DNA from 3 places in the Streptomyces sp. PU-14G genome. Region 2 is predicted to be linked to each of the others. Evidence: riboswitches for the same ligand, from Rfam matches in the RefSeq annotation. Region 2 holds a riboswitch; each other region holds the start of a gene.

Region 1 (3,193 bases), on a different contig from region 2:
CGGCGGCCTGTTCACCCGCTGGTTCCACCGCTGGGCGCTGCTGGCGGGCTGGGCCGTCGGCATGGTCTACGGCACGCTCGCCGCGTACGGCGTCGCGAGCCCGACACAGGAGCACTTCGGCGGCAGCAACGACGTGATCCCCGGCATCGGGGAGACCGGCTACATCGGTGTCACGGCGTTCGTGCTGAACGTGGCCGTGACCGTCGTCGGCACGGTCGTGCTGCGGGCGCTGCGGGCCCCCGACGGCGTCGACGAGACCCGTCCCGAGGACTACACGGCCGACGCCCCCGCCGCCGGCGACGGCGCGGCACAGGCGGGCGACAGCGCCGCGGGCCGCGCCGGCGAGGACCGCTCCGGCGAAGGGGAGGGTGAGGGCCCCAGGGTGGAGGCCGGCGCGGCCAACTGACCCCGACCGACACCGACGACCGACGACCGACGCCCGTCCCGGACACATTCCGGGACGAGCGTCGGCGTGTCGGCGCATGATGGCGGCCATGGACTTCACGACGAGCACAGCCGACACCGCGGCCGAGGCGACCACCGCAGCCAAGGCGACCAGCGCAGCCAAGGCGACCACCGCGGCCGAGGCGGCCAGCGCGACGGCCGGGGAGGCCGGCGCCACGAGAGGGCCGGCCGGCGTCACGGTCAGGACGGCCCGGCCCGAGGAGTACGCGCGGGCCGGAGAGTTGATCGCACGGGCCTACCTCGACGGGGGGCTGCTGGACTTCGGCGAGGACGACCCGTACCTGACGACACTGCGCGACGCCGCGAGCCGCGCCGCCCACGCGGAACTGCTGATCGCCGAGGACGGTACGGGCACGCTGCTGGGTTCGGTCACCTTCGTCGGAACCCGCGGGCGCTACGCGGAGATCGCAGGCGAGGGCGAGGGCGAGTTCCGGATGCTCGCCGTGGCACAGAGCGCGCGGGGGCGCGGGGTGGGCGAGGCGCTGGTGACCGCGTGCGGGGAGCGGGCCCGCGCGCTGGGCCTGCGCGGGCTGGTGCTGTCCACCCATCCGCGCATGGCCGCGGCGCACCGGCTCTACGAGCGGCTCGGTTTCACCCGCACGCCCGGGCGCGACTGGTCCCCGATCGAGGGAATGAGCCTGTGGACCTACGCCCTGGTGCTGTGACCCGCCTGCGGTGAGCACGCCCTCTCCCGGTGCGCATGACACAAGATATGGGGGGTCACACCCGAGCGGCCACAACATGTATGCTCCCTCACGGCCGTCGCCACTGACGCAGGGGAACCCGGTGCGAACCCGGGACTGTCCCGCAACGGTGTGCGGAGCAGAACGAAGCTGCCCGCGAGTCCGATCACCTGCAGGCGGCGGCATCGAGGAACGTCCGGGTCTCGTGGACTGGGCCGGCGGACGGAGTGCGGCATGCCCGACGGCGTGCGCGCTCCCCGCGCCCTGCCCTGCCACGAGCACGAGCAGCGAGCAGCGAGGGAGAGCACCGCGTGACCATCGCCCCCACCGCCCCGTCACCCAGCCAGGAGCAGCCGGCCGGGCGGGAGCGGCCCGCCGGCGAGCCAACCGGCCAGTACGGAACCGACGGCCAGTACGGAACCGCTCCCGGACCCGACGCGCACGACCGCCCCGCCGCCGCGCTGCGTGACACCCTCGCCGCCCTGACCGCGGACCTGACCGGCGCGGACCCGGCCCCCGTGCTCGCTGCGGCGCTGCGCGGAAGGGCCCCCTCCGCGACCGCGGCCGACCTGCGGGACCTGGCCATCGAAGCCGCCGCGGGCCTGATCGGCGAGGAGCCGGCGTACTCGCGGCTGGCCGCCCGGCTGCTCACGCGCGCCATCCGGGACGAGACCGGGGCAGAGGGCGTCACCTCCTTCTCCGCCTCGGTCGCGCTCGGCCACGCCCAGGGACTGCTCGCGGACCGGACGCACGCCTTCGTCACCGCGCACGCCGCACACCTCGACGCGCTGGTCGACGAGGCGCTCGCGGACGGCGCCGACGACCGGTTCGGCTACTTCGGGCTGCGCACCGTCCACTCCCGCTACCTGCTGCGCCACCCCACCACCCGGCGCGCGATCGAGACCCCGCAGCACTTCTTCCTGCGCGTGGCCTGCGGGCTGGCGGCGGACGAGACGGCAGCGGCGCTCGCCGAGGTCGGCACCTTCTACCGGCTGCTGTGCTCCCTCGCCTACCTGCCCTCCTCCCCCACACTCTTCAACGCCGGCACCCGCCACCCCCAGATGTCCTCCTGCTACCTGCTGGACTCCCCCAAGGACGAACTGGACTCGCTCTACGAGCGCTACCACCAGGTGGCCAGGCTCTCCAAGCACGCGGGCGGCATCGGCCTGCCCTTCTCCCGCATCCGCTCGCGGGGCGCGCTGATCCGCGGCACCAACGGGCACTCGAACGGGATCGTGCCGTTTCTGCGGACCCTCGACGCCTCGGTCGCCGCGGTCAACCAGGGCGGCCGGCGCAAGGGAGCCGCGTGCGTCTACCTGGAGACCTGGCACGCGGACATCGAGGAGTTCCTCGAGTTGCGCGACAACACCGGTGAGGACGCGCGCCGCACCCACAACCTCAACCTCGCGCACTGGGTACCCGACGCGTTCATGCGCCGCGTCGAGGCGGACGAGGACTGGTCGCTCTTCTCCCCCTCCGACGTGCCCGAGCTGACCGACCTGTGGGGCGAGGAGTTCGACGCCGCCTACCGCGCGGCGGAGGCCGACGGGCGCGCCCTCAAACGACTGCCCGCGCGGCAGCTGTACGGCGCGATGATGCGCACCCTCGCGCAGACCGGCAACGGCTGGATGACCTTCAAGGACACCTCCAACCGCACCGCCAACCAGACCGGTACGCCGGGCCGCGTCGTGCACTCCTCGAACCTGTGCACGGAGATCCTGGAAGTCACCGACGACGACCAGACCGCCGTGTGCAACCTGGGCTCCGTCAACCTCGCCGCCCACCTGGGCGAGGACCGGCGGATGGACTGGAAGCGGCTGGACGCCACCGTCCGTACAGCGGTCACGTTCCTCGACCGCGTGGTGGACGTCAACTACTACCCGACCGAGCAGGCCGCAGGATCCAACTCCCGCTGGCGGCCCGTCGGTCTGGGCGTGATGGGGCTCCAGGACGTCTTCTTCCGGCTCGGGCTGCCGTTCGACTCGGCGGAGGCCCGCGAGCTGTCCACCAGGATCGCCGAACGGATCATGCTCGCCGCCTACGAG
Region 2 (3,193 bases):
CGCCGCAGCTCCTCCAGGCAGCCCGCCACCGTCTCCAGCAGCTCCTCGCGCCGTCCGAACCGCACGCCCTGGGCTCCGCCGGTGTGCCGGCCGAAGTAGCCCTGTGCGGACATCTCGCCCACCGGCTTGCCCAGCAGCACGACCTGGCTGGTGCGGTCACCGCCCGGCTTCAGCAGCACCGGGTTCATCAGCGCGCTCGGCTCCGTGCGGGCCGCCGCCGCCTGCATGGCCTGCGCCCGGCCGATCTCGGCACCGTCGAGGGTGACGTAGGAGTTCAGCGACATGTTCTGCGCCTTGAACGGCGCCACGCGCAGCCCCTTGCGGACCAGCCAGCGGCAGATGCCCGCCGTCACCACGCTCTTGCCGGCGTCCGAGGTCGTCCCCGCGACCAGCAGTCCGCCCGCGCCGCCCCCGCTCACCGTGCGCCTCCCGCGCTCCCGGCACCCCGAGGGCGCCGCCTCGTCCCACTCGCCGCACCCCGCGCGGCACCGGCCGCGCAGCAGACCGCCAGCGCCAGGACGCCGACGCGCCGCGACAACCGCACCGCGCGCTCGATGTCCGCCGTCCGCACCTGGCGGCCGGACTCGCCCAGGACCGGACGGTGCTCGACGCGTCCGCCGTAGGAGAGCGTCCCGCCGAGCCGCACACCGAGGGCCCCGGCGAACGACGCCTCGACCGGGCCCGCGTTGGGGCTCGGATGCCGGTGCGCGTCCGCCCGCCACGCCCGTACGGCGCCGCGCGGGTCCGGCCCGGCCACGGCGGCCAGTACGGCGGTCAGCCGCGCCCCGGGCCACCCCGCCGCGTCGTCCAGCCGGGCGGCGGCCCAGCCGAACCTGCGGTGGCGCGGCGAGCGGTGACCGACCATCGCGTCCAGTGTGTTGACCGCCCGGAAGCCGAGCATCCCCGGCACGCCCGCCAGCGCGCCCCACACCAGGGCGCCGACCACGGCGTCCGAGGTGTTCTCCGCGACGGACTCGACCACCGCGCGCGCCACGCCCTGTGCGTCGAGCCCCTGCGGGTCGCGCCCGCACAGCGCGGGCAGCCGCGCGCGGGCCAGCGCCAGGTCCCCGGCCTCCAGCGCGGCGGCCACGGCGCGCGCCTCCCGCGTCAGGGACGTACCACCGAGGACCGCCCAGGTGGCCGCGGCCGTCACCGCGGCGGCGCCCTTGCCGGCCGCGTCGCGCTCTGCGGCGGCGTTACGCCTTGCGACCGCGTCGCGTGCTGCCACCGCGCTGCGCCCCGCGACCGCGCTGGGTCCGAAGTTCGCGCCCGGGTCCGCGGCCTGGCTGTGTCGTGCGGTTCCGCTGCGCGCCGCGCTCTTGCCCGCGGTGGCCTCGACGGCCGCGCTCACGGCACGTCCCATCGCGACCGCGCCGCCCGTGCACAGGGCCACGTACAGCGCCCCCACGCCGCGGTGATCGCGCCACATCCGTCGCTCCAGCGCGCCTGCGACCCGGCCGAAGGCGGCGACAGGGTGGCCGCGCCGCGGGTCCCCGAGCAGCGCGTCCGCGACGAATCCGGCGACGGCGCCGCCGGTCTGGACGCCCACGGTCCGCTTCACGCGACGGGCCCGGCGCACACATCCACGACGACGGGAAACGAAGCCCCGCAGGGGGCGGATACGGCAGCGCAGCCACGCATGGCGGTGTCCTCACTCAGGGTCCTCGCCCTGGCTCGACTCGACCGGCGGCGAGAGTCTCCTGGCTCCCGGATCCGCGCCACCCCGCCTTCCAGCCCGCATGGGCCGTGGCATCGCTGGGATGGTGCTCCCCGGTGACAGTGGCGGGACCGCGCCGGATTCGCACCGGCTTCCTCTCCATGCCGCCGTTTGGGCACCGGCAGTCCACCACGCCCGACTGACCCCGTCAACTCGCCCTTGACCTGCGACGGGGGAGTGTGTGATCCCCCACGCCCACCGCGTCGGCCCACCCCGCTGCCGGGGCAGCCGCGCCCGACGACGAGCGCCCCCGGGGTCTCTGGTTCCCGGGGGCGCTCGTCGTCGGGCGGTGTGCCGAAGGGCCGTGCCGAGGGGCCGTGCCGAGGGTTTCGGGCAGGCCTGGGCGGGGGGTTACGCCGCGATCAGGTAGATGCCGTACGCCACCGCCGCCAGGCACAGCGCATAGCAGGCGTACGCGCCGGTGCGGGCGAGCGCGGAGGAGCTGGTGGCGCCGGCGCGCGGGGAGTTGGTGACGATGCCGAGGGTGAAGACGCCGACGAGTCCGACGGTCGCCAGCAGGCTGACGCCGAAGACCTGGCCGAGGGCGGCCCAGTCGATGTTCATGCGGTCACTCTTTCTGGCTCGAGGCCCTGTCCGAGGGGCTCAGGAGATGCTGCCCGCGGKGGCGGGGCGGCTCGGGGCGGGGGAGGGGAGACGGCGCGGACGGCGGTGGTGAGCACCCCCGCGGGCTCCGGCTCCGGCTCCGGCTCCGTTGACGGCGCCGGCATGGCGGTCTCCGTCGCGGGCTCCACCTCGTTGACGTTGGTGTGGTCCACCGGAGTGCGCCGGGAGCGGACCCAGATGGCGCCGCAGATCGCCAGCGTGAGGACGGCGACCGTCGCCACGCCCCAGTCGCCCTGCTCGGCCAGCAGCGCGGCGCCCGCCGCGACCAGTCCCGCGGCCGGGAGGGTGAGCGCCCAGCCGACGACCATGCGGCCCGCCGTCCCCCAGCGGACCACGCCGCCCTTGCGGCCCAGTCCCGAACCCATCACGGCGCCGGAGCACACGTGGGTGGTGGAGAGGGAGAAGCCGATGTGCGAGGAGGCCAGGATGGTGGCCGCCGCGCTCGTCTGGGCGGCGAAGCCCTGCGGCGGCTGGATGTCGGTGATGCCCTTGCCCATGGTGCGGATGATGCGCCAGCCGCCCAGGTAGGTGCCCAGCGCGATGGCCAGGCCCGCCGAGGCGATGACCCACACGGGCGGGTTCGCGCCGGGGGCCAGGGCGCCGCCGGTGACCAGCGCGAGGGTGATGACACCCATGGTCTTCTGCGCGTCGTTGGTGCCGTGCGCGAGGGAGACCAGCGCGGCGGAGGTGATCTGCCCGGCGCGGTAGCCCTTGGCGGTCTGCCCCTCGTCGGCGTTGCGGGCGACGCGGTAGGTCACCCGGGTGGCGCAGACGGAGGCGATGCCGGCCACCAGCGGGGCGGCGAGCGCGGGGATGAGCACCTTCATGACGACGACGTCGCCGTTGACCGCG
Region 3 (3,193 bases), on a different contig from region 2:
CGAGCGCGATGTCGTACGGGGCGGCGCAGGGTCCCTCCCCGTACGCGCCCTCGCCGGCCACCGCCGCCGCATCGCCCACCGCGCGGCGCGCCCACTCCCCCAGCCACGTGGGGAAGGCCTTCACCCGCTCCCCGTCGCCGTCCACGACGGTGTCCGCGTAACCGTACGGATACCAGTGCCGCCCCAGGCTCAGCTGGCGCACCGACATCTCGCCACCGCCGGGCATCCGCACCGTCCGCAGCCCGGCGGGCGGCAGTGCCCAGCGCCGGCAGGCCGCCAGCAGCTCCCCCTGCGCCCCGGCGTCCAGCCACCCCGGCAGGTGCACGGCACCGGGCGCCACCTCGGCGGGCGGACGCGGAAACAGCTCCTCGCTCACAGTGCGAGCGTACGGGGACTCACAGCACGGGTGCGGGGCGCTCATGGCACTCACGGCACGGGCAGCCCGCGAGGAGACCTGTCGCAGGGGTCACGCCCGCCGGAACTGATGGCCTCAGGCATCCATGTCGTATGGTCGAACGGACGGTCGTCTTACACACTAGGGAGCGCACTCGTGACGCAGGAGTCCGCCGAAAAGGTGCTGGCCGGGGTACGGAACTTCCGGGACGTCGGAGGGCTGCCCACGGTGGACGGGCAGCGGGTACGGCGCGGGGTGCTCTTCCGCAGCGGACACCTGGCGCACGCGACACCCGAGGACGCCGCCTTCCTCGGCGGGCTGGCACTGCACACGGTCTTCGACTTCCGCAACGACGCCGACCGGAAGCTCGACGGCCCCGATGTGGTGCTGCCGGGCGTGCGCAACGTCAACATCCCGCTCTCTGACCCGGCCGACGGCGCGGAGTTCTGGAAGATGGTGCGGGACGGCGAGCTCGACCAGCTCCAGACGATCCTCGGCAACGGGCTGGGCGCCGAGCGGATGACGACCTCCTACCGCACCATGATCACCTCGCGGACGGCCGAGCACAGCAGGATCCTGCACGCGCTCGCCGAGGACAGCGTGCCCGCGCTGATGCACTGCGCCGCCGGCAAGGACCGCGCGGGACTGTCGGTGGCGATCACGCTGCTGGCGCTCGGCGTCGACCGCGGCGCGATCGAGGCCGACTACCTGCTGTCCAACGATCCGCACCGGCGGTACAAGGTGCACCGCAGCGGCAAGTCGAGGGCCGGAATGTCGGCGGAGGTGCTGGAACTGCTGGCGCCCCTGTTCGACGCCCGCGCCGCGTACCTGCACGCGGCCTTCACCGCCATCGACGAGACCTGGGGCGACGTGGAGACCTACCTGGCCAAGGGGCTCGGTCTCACCGACGGCACCCGCACCCGTCTCAGGTCCCGGCTGCTGGAGTCCTAAGCGGGAGCGTACGCGCCGGGCCCCGCAGACACCTGTTCGCCGAGCCGCTAGGCTGGCCGCGCAGATGGTTCGCCCCGTCCGCCAGGCGGGAGGCGTCGTAAGAGGGAACCCGGTGGGAATCCGGGACTGCCCCGCAGCGGTGAGTGGGAACGAGAGCCGTCATACGCACTGGATGGAACGGTCCGGGAAGCGACGGCCGGTAGGTGCCCGCCGGGAGACCGGCAGGCGTGCCCGCGAGTCCGAAGACCTGCCCGCTGCCCGCACGCGCACGCGTGCGGTTCTCCCGGAGACCTCGAGGGCGGGTCGGAGAGCGGAGCACGCGGGCGGCACGAGACGCCCCCGCAGGACGGACGCCGACGCGGGTCCCGTCCGCGCCGCGCCCCTTCGCGCCGTCGTCCCGGTCCCGGGAGCGCTTCGGTCACCTCGCGAAGGAGAGTTGCGTGACAGCGACAGGTGCGAACGCTTCAGCGGTCCCCCAGGACACCACAGGCACCACGGACACCACACCCCAGCCCCGCACGGCCCACGCCACCGTGCACGGCTACCCCCGCCAGGGCCCAGGCCGCGAACTGAAGAAGGCCGTCGAGGGCTACTGGAAGGGCCGCGTCACCGCCGAGGCCCTCCACACCACGGCGGCCGGGCTGCGCCGCGCCAACTGGCGGGCGATGGCCGAGGCCGGGCTGGCCGAGCTGCCCACCGGCGACTTCTCGTACTACGACCACGTACTGGACACCACGGTCATGGTCGGCGCCGTCCCCGAGAGGCACCGCGCCGCGGTCGAGGCCGATCCGCTGGACGGCTACTTCGCCATGGCCCGCGGTACGCAGGACGCCGCGCCACTGGAGATGACCAAGTGGTTCGACACCAACTACCACTACCTGGTGCCCGAGCTCGGCCCCGGCACCGTCTTCCGCGCCGACTCGGGCAAGCAGACCCGCGAGCTGAAGGAGGCCCTTGCCCTGGGCGTGGAGGCCCGTCCTGTCCTGGTGGGTCCCGTTACCTATCTGCTGCTGGCCAAGCCCGCACCCGGCGCGCCCGAGGACTTCGAGCCGCTGACCCTGCTGGAGCAGCTGCTGCCCGTCTACGCGGAGGTGCTGGCGGACCTGCGCGCCGCGGGGGCACAGTGGGTGCAGCTGGACGAGCCGGCGCTGGTGCCCGACCGCACCCCCGAACAGCTGGCGGCTGCGGCCCGCGCCTACCGGGGACTGGGCGGGCTCGCCGACCGGCCGCGGCTGCTGGTCGCCTCCTACTTCGACCGGCTCGGGGAAGCGCTGCCCGTGCTGGCCAAGGCCCCCGTGGAGGGGCTGGCGCTCGACTTCACAGGGCCCGCCGCCGCCAACCTCGACGCGCTCGCGGCGGCCGGCGGGCTGCCGGGCAAGCGGCTGGTGGCGGGCGTCATCGACGGACGCAACGTGTGGATCAACGACTACGCGCGGTCCATGACCACCCTGGGCACGCTGCTGGGGCTGGCCGACCGCGTGGACGTGGCCCCGTCCTGCTCGCTGCTGCACGTCCCGCTGGACGCGAGGGCGGAGCGCGACCTCGACCCGCAGGTCGCCCGCTGGCTGGCGTTCGCGGCGCAGAAGACCGCCGAGGCCGCCACCCTGGCGCGCGGGCTGTCCCAGGGCACGGGCGCCATCGGCGGCGAACTCGCCGCCAACCGTGCCGACCTGGCCTCGCGCGCCGCCTCGCCGCTCACCCGCGACGCGGCGGTACGCGCCCGCACGGCGGCCGTCACCGAGGCCGACGCCCGACGCTCGGAGCCGTACGCCCGGCGCACGGCGGCGCAGCGTACCCGGCTGGGCCTCCCGCCGCTGCCGACCACCACCATCGGCAGCTTCCCGCAGA

The links. Region 2 has a riboswitch for cobalamin ahead of AB8Z75_RS09570 (cobalamin biosynthesis protein). Riboswitches for the same ligand answer to the same signal wherever they lie in the genome.
Region 1: it holds a riboswitch for cobalamin, as region 2 does, so the genes downstream of both, AB8Z75_RS04860 (ribonucleoside-diphosphate reductase subunit alpha) here and AB8Z75_RS09570 (cobalamin biosynthesis protein) in region 2, are expected to answer to the same signal.
Region 3: it holds a riboswitch for cobalamin, as region 2 does, so the genes downstream of both, metE (5-methyltetrahydropteroyltriglutamate--homocysteine S-methyltransferase) here and AB8Z75_RS09570 (cobalamin biosynthesis protein) in region 2, are expected to answer to the same signal.

What each region holds. Positions count from the first base shown of each region.
Region 1 is NZ_JASKYT010000023.1:16,665-19,857, forward strand. It holds gene mctP (monocarboxylate uptake permease MctP) at 1-406, shown strand, start outside; gene AB8Z75_RS04855 (GNAT family N-acetyltransferase) at 687-1,130, shown strand; cobalamin riboswitch at 1,208-1,341, shown strand; gene AB8Z75_RS04860 (ribonucleoside-diphosphate reductase subunit alpha) at 1,460-3,193, shown strand, end outside.
Region 2 is NZ_JASKYT010000054.1:17,502-20,694, reverse strand. It holds gene AB8Z75_RS09575 (cobyric acid synthase) at 1-419, opposite strand, end outside; gene AB8Z75_RS09570 (cobalamin biosynthesis protein) at 416-1,549, opposite strand; cobalamin riboswitch at 1,694-1,816, opposite strand; gene AB8Z75_RS09565 (hypothetical protein) at 2,069-2,281, opposite strand; gene AB8Z75_RS09560 (anion permease) at 2,278-3,193, opposite strand, start outside.
Region 3 is NZ_JASKYT010000052.1:5,816-9,008, forward strand. It holds gene AB8Z75_RS09260 (alpha-ketoglutarate-dependent dioxygenase AlkB) at 1-376, opposite strand, end outside; gene AB8Z75_RS09265 (tyrosine-protein phosphatase) at 551-1,345, shown strand; cobalamin riboswitch at 1,444-1,594, shown strand; gene metE (5-methyltetrahydropteroyltriglutamate--homocysteine S-methyltransferase) at 1,879-3,193, shown strand, end outside.